2 regions of the Halomonas sp. E14 genome follow, and region 2 is predicted to be linked to the other one. Evidence: predicted binding sites of a transcription regulator. Region 2 holds the regulator's gene; the other holds the start of a gene.
The links. The regulator sigma-54, encoded in region 2, starts transcription at its own class of promoters, with help from an activator protein. The targets are predictions, from matches to a motif close to TGGCACNNNNNTTGCTNT.
Positions count from the first base shown of each region.

Region 1 (3,114 bases), 2.3 Mb from region 2:
CTCCTGCTAACGCCCCTGCCGGGGTCTGCGTACCATATATAGTTCAACCAGGACGATCAAGCGACCATATCTGGATTTTTTTACGTCCAAGGGGTTGCAATTCGATAACTATTTGATCCCCAAGCGACGTGCCAGTTTGTGCAGGTTACTGGGGTCGACGGCAAGTCGTCGGGCGGCGTTCGCCCAGTGGCCATCGCACGCCGCCAGGGCCTCGCGGATGGCCTGGCGCTGGGCCGTATCGACCTGCTGGCGCAGGCTGGCCTGGGCGGTGGTATGCGGGTCAAGGCGACCTGCTTCCGCCTGGACTCGGGGATACATCAGCTGGGGCAGATCGAGCCACGCCGGCTGCAGGGTCACGATGTCGTCGCGCTGCGAACCATGGCCCAGGGCCTTGATCGCCGCACGGCTGATGACGTGCTCGAGTTCACGCACGTTGCCGGGCCAGGAATAGGCCAGCAGCGCCGCTTCGGCGGCAGGCGCAAGGCGCAGGCTGCGCACGCCAAGCCGCGCGCGGTTGATCTCGAGGAAGTGCCCGGCCAGCACCAGCACATCGCTGTCGCGCTCGCGCAGCGGCGGGATCGCCACCGGGTAGACCGACAGCCGGTGGTAGAGGTCGGCGCGGAAATGGCCGTCGCGCACGCCGTCGGCCAGGTGGCGGTTGGTGGCCGCCACGATGCGTACGTCGACCCGCCGCGGAGTGTCCTCGCCCAGCCGCTGTACCTCGCCGTTCTGCAGCGCACGCAAGAGCTTGGCCTGGATCGCCAACGGCAGCTCGCCCACCTCGTCGAGGAACAGGGTGCCACCGTCGGCGGCCTCGAAGCGCCCGGCCCGATCCGCCGTGGCGCCGGAGAAGGCGCCCTTCACGTGGCCGAACAGTTCGCTCTCGGCCAGGGTGTCCGGCAGCGCCGCGCAGTTGACCTGCACCAGCGGCTGGTCGCGACGCGGCGAGCGCTGGTGCAGGCGCCGCGCAAACAGCTCCTTGCCCACCCCGGTCTCGCCCAACAACAGCACCGGCAGATCGGCCTCGGCCACCACGTCGAGCTCGCGCAGCAGGCGCTGCAGCACGGCGCTATGGCCGAGGATCTCGCCGCTCTCGCCGCGCACCACCTGGGCAACGCTGTCATGGCGGGCCATGCGCAGCGCACGGATATCCTGCTCAAGCCGGGTCACCCGCACCGCCGCTTCCACCAGCAGCGCATAGCGCTCCAGTGCCCGTCGCGCCGCCTCGTCGAAGGTGCCCGCCACCAGCGCATCCAGGGTCAGCACGCCCCAGGGTTCGCCCTCCACATGCAGGCTGATGCCCATGCAGTCGTGCACGTGCAGCGGCTCCCCCGGATGCTGCTCGATCAAGCCGTCGTAGGGGTCGGGCAGCGCCGAATCGGGGGGGAACAGGGTCGAGCGACGGCTGGTGAGGATCGCGGCCAGACGCGGATGACGGGCCACCTCGAAGCGCCGTCCCAGCGCCTCGCGCACCAGCCCTTCGACGGCCACCGGCGCCAGCACGTCCTCCTGCAGCCGCAGCAGGCACACCGCACCGCAGGAAAAGCCCTCACGCAGGGTGCGCACCAGGCGCTGCAGACGTACCGCACTGGGCAGGTCCGCCGTGAGATCGGCGATCAGAGAGTCATCCAACATGGTGAAAATTACCTTGCAAGGTTTATTCGACCCTAGCTGCACTGGGTGAAAAAAACCATAAAAATACGACTCATTGATTTATTTGCAAAAAATTCTTGGCATGGGCCTTGCTACAAGAAAGATGACTTAGACCGCTACCCAGGAGTTCTCATGACCCTTCTCGAGCAAACCGTCGGCCGCATCGCCCTTTCCCTGCCTGGCGCCACCCGCGTGTTCCACGCCTACAACATCGATTTCTGCTGCGGGGGTCGCATCAGCCTGCGCGAGGCCGCCGAGCGCGCCGGCCTGCTGGCCGACAAGCTGGTCTCCGAGCTCGAGGCGCTGCCGGCCGGCAGCGTCTCCGAGCGCGACTGGCGTGAAGCCAGCAACGACGAGCTGATCGACTATATCCTGACGCGCTACCACGACGTGCACCGCCAGCAGCTGCCCGAACTGATCCGCATGGCGCGCCGGGTCGAGCTGGTCCACGGCGATCGCGAGAGCTGCCCCAACGGGCTGGCCGACCTGCTCACCGGGATCTACCAGGAGATGGAGAGCCACATGCAGAAGGAGGAGCAGATCCTGTTCCCCATGCTGCGGGCCGGCATGGGCGCCCAGGCCCAGGGGCCGATCGCGGTGATGCGCCACGAGCACGACGACCATGGCGAAAACCTGGAACATGTGATGGCGCTGACCAACGACATCACCCCGCCCAAGGGCGCCTGCACCACCTGGCGTGCCCTGTACACCGGGCTGCGCGAGTTCCGCGAAGACCTGATGGAGCACATCCATCTGGAGAACAACCTGCTGTTCGAACGCGCCATGTAACGCGCTTCGATGCTAAAACGGCGCCCCGCGGGGCGCCGTTTTACCTTCCGAGAAACCGTTACACCGTGCGCGAGAAGCGTCCCTCGTTGGGCTTCAGATAGGCATCGAAGGCCATCGCCATGTTGCGCATCATCAGGCGCCCGGCGGGCAGCACTTCAATGGCCTCGTCGCCAATGGCCAGCAAGCCGTCGGCCTGCATCTCCCCGAGCTGTGCCAGCGCATCGGCAAAGTAGTCGCGAAAGGCGATGTCATGGCGCGCCTCGATGGCGGCGAAGTCAATCCGCCCGTGGCACATCAGGGCGTTGATCACGTCGCGGCGCAGGCGGTCGTCGTCGTTGAGCCGGTAGCCGCGCATCACCGGCAGCCGCCCCGCCTCGAGCCGTGCCTGGTACTGGGCAGTCTCCTTGACGTTCTGGCTGTAGCTGTCGCCGACCTTGCCGATGGAGGTGATGCCCAAGCCGATCATGTCGCAGTCGGCGTGGGTGGAGTAACCCTGGAAGTTGCGCTGCAGGGTGCCGTTCTCCTTGGCCAGGGAGAGCTCGTCGTCGGGCAGGGCGAAGTGGTCCATGCCGATGTAGACGTAGCCGGCCGCGGTGAGGCGGCGAATGGTCAGCTCCAGCAGCTCCAGCTTGCGCTCCGGCGGCGGCATGTCCTCGGGGCGGATCAGGCGCT
Region 1 is NZ_CP199423.1:151,492-154,605, reverse strand. Features, by position in the region: gene norR (nitric oxide reductase transcriptional regulator NorR) at 109-1,635, opposite strand; gene ytfE (iron-sulfur cluster repair protein YtfE) at 1,786-2,442, shown strand; gene hemN (oxygen-independent coproporphyrinogen III oxidase) at 2,501-3,114, opposite strand, start outside.
Region 1: a site for sigma-54 is predicted at 1,732-1,749, ahead of ytfE (iron-sulfur cluster repair protein YtfE). Genes of this name have one in related genera too.

Region 2 (3,114 bases):
CGGCGGGTCGAGATCGCCCGCGCCCTGGCGACCGAGCCCGCCTTCATCCTGCTTGACGAACCCTTCGCCGGCGTCGACCCCATTTCCGTCGGCGAGATCAAGGGCATCATTCGCCAGCTCAAGGCACGCAACATCGGTGTGCTGATCACCGACCACAACGTGCGCGAGACGCTGGATATCTGCGATACCGCCTATATCGTCGGCGACGGCCAGATCATCGCCGAAGGCGATGCCGACACCATCCTGGCCAATCGACGCGTGCGGGAAGTTTACCTCGGCGAAGATTTCCGCCTCTGACGCCCCCTTGTTCCTCACAACACACTGATGCTGCAGACTGTCAAGTGTTGGGGCATGAAATTTGCGCATGGCATGCATATTGCAGCAACACATCTTGCAACCAACGCTCAAGCGGAATAGGGTGGTTTTTTTCGGCAGATGAGCACTTTCTCTCATGGCCATGAAAGCCTCTTTGCAACTGCGAGTCGGCACCCAGCTGACCATGACGCCACAGCTGCAGCAGGCCATCGCCCTGCTCCAGCTCTCCACGCTTGATTTGCGCCAGGAAATCCAGCAGGCCCTCGAGGCCAACCCGATGCTCGAACTGGACGAGCAGTACGGCGAGACGCGGGTCGACGACGCCCCCCCGGACGACTGGAACGACGACATTCCCTTAGAGCTGACCACCGACAGCGAGTGGACGGACACCTATCCCGATCACGGCAGCGCTGGCAGCGGCGAAGGCCCTGACTTCGAGCGCCAGGCCAGCGCTCAGAGCCTGGCCGGCCACCTGACCTGGCAGCTGGCCATGACCGACCTCAGCGAACGCCAGCGGCTGATCGCCGAAAGCCTGATCGATGCCGTCGACGGTACCGGCTACCTCACCCAGTCGCTTGATGATGTGCGCGACGGGCTTCGCCAGCAGGGACTCGACGGACTGACCACCCGAGAAGTGGAGCAGGTCCTGCTGCGTCTGCAGCAATTCGAGCCGACCGGCGTTTTCGCCCGCGACCTGCGCGAATGCCTGCTGCTGCAGCTGGCCACGCTGCCCGACACCACTTCGCTGCTGCCCCAGGCGCGCCGGCTGGTGCGCCAGTTCCTCGAAGCCCTGGCCGCCGACGACCGCCGCTTGCTCAAGCGCCGCCTGGGGCTCGACGACGAAGCGCTGGAGGCTGTCATCGGGCTGATTCGCTCGCTCGACCCGCGCCCTGCCAGTGCCTACGTCGAGGTCAGCGGCAACTACGTCACGCCCGACCTGCTGGCCATCCATGACGTCCACGGCTGGCGCGTCGAGCTCAATGCCGAAGCGCTCCCTCGGCTGCGCATCCAGCCCGACTACATGTCGCTGGTGAAGCGCGCCGACAAGAGCGCCGATAATCAGTTTCTCAAGGATCACCTGCAAGAGGCGCGCTGGCTGATGAAGAGTCTTGCCAGCCGCAACGACACCCTGCTGCGGGTCGGCAGCGAGATCATGGCGCGCCAGATCGACTTTCTCGAGCAGGGCGAGGAAGCCATGCGCCCGCTTATCCTGGCCGACATCGCCCAGGCCGTTGAGATGCACGAATCGACCATTTCACGCGTGACCACACAGAAGTACATCCATACGCCGCGCGGGGTGTTCGAACTGAAGTACTTCTTCTCGAGCCACGTGGGCGGCGGCGAGGGCGATGCGCACTCCAGCACCGCGATACGTGCACGGATTCGCAAGATGGTGCAGGATGAACCTCCACGCAAGCCGCTTTCCGACAGCCGCCTGGTCGAGCTGCTCGAAGAAGAAGGCATCCGGGTCGCCAGACGTACCGTCGCCAAATATCGTGAGGCCATGGGTATCCCCTCGTCGAGCGAACGCAAGCGTTTCCGCTAGGCTTGAGAGGCGGGTTTGATCCCGGACAAATGCGGGTAGCGAGGGGGTTTGCTAGGCCCTAAAAAGGGTTACAATCGAGCCACCACTCGACGGACGAAGGAGCCTGTCATGCAAGTCAATATCACCGGCCACCATGTAGAGCTGACCGATGCCCTGCGTGACTACGTAAGCGAGAAGCTGAACCGCGTTCAGCGTCATTACGACAACATCACCAACGTCCACGTCACCCTGTCGGTAGAGAAGGAACGTATGCTGGCCGCCTGCACCCTGCACGCAGCCGGCGCCGATCTGCATGCGGAAGCCTCCGATCCCGACATGTACGCCGCCATCGACGCCCTCACCGACAAGCTCGACCGCCAGATGGTCAAGCACAAGGAAAAGGCCCAAGCCCGCGCCCAAGGCGCCGGCATTCGCTGAGACGCCATGTCACTAGAAACCATTCTGCCCCCGGAGCGCGCCCTGTTCGGCGTGCCCGGGGGCAGCAAGAAACGTGTGCTGGAGTTCTTCAGCACGTTCATCGCGCAGAATACCCCGAGCCTCGACAGCCAGGAAGTGTTTGCCCGGCTGGTGGGGCGTGAACGCCTTGGCAGCACCGGCATCGGCAACGGGGTTGCCATTCCTCACGCAAGAAGCCCGCACTGCCACAGCCCGGTAGCGGCCTTTCTGAAGCTGGCCGAGCCGATCGACTTCGACGCCATCGACGGCGAACCGGTGGATCTGGTCTTCGTGCTGCTGGTGCCCGAGGAGGCCGATGACACCCACCTGGCGCTGCTCAGCCAGGTAGCCGGCACCATGAACGACGCCGAGACCCGTGCGAGACTGCGCAAGTGCGAAAGCCAGCGCGAACTCCACGAACGACTCATCGAGGCCATACGACGACAAGCGTCACCCTGACGCCGCCCGCACGGCCCGCCATTCGCTCAGGAGATCCGCCATGCAGCTCGTGATCATCAGTGGCCGTTCCGGTTCCGGCAAATCGATCGCACTGCAGGCGCTCGAGGATATCGGCTACTACGCCATCGACAACCTCCCCGCCATGCTGCTGGGCTCTCTGGTCGACGAACTACGCGACAGCCCCGCCGGCCACTCTGCCATTGCCGTCAGCGTCGATGCGCGCAATCTCCCCCATGCACTGGAACGCTTCCCGCGTCTGCTTGAGGAGCTGCGCGAGCGCGGCGTGGACTGCCAGGTGATCTATCTCACCACCGACGCACGCATCCTGATCGAACGCTACTCGGCCACGCGGCGTCGCC
Region 2 is NZ_CP199423.1:2,454,899-2,458,012, forward strand. Features, by position in the region: gene lptB (LPS export ABC transporter ATP-binding protein) at 1-297, shown strand, start outside; gene ACT7B3_RS11480 (RNA polymerase factor sigma-54) at 452-1,861, shown strand; gene hpf (ribosome hibernation-promoting factor, HPF/YfiA family) at 1,970-2,278, shown strand; gene ptsN (PTS IIA-like nitrogen regulatory protein PtsN) at 2,285-2,755, shown strand; gene rapZ (RNase adapter RapZ) at 2,796-3,114, shown strand, end outside.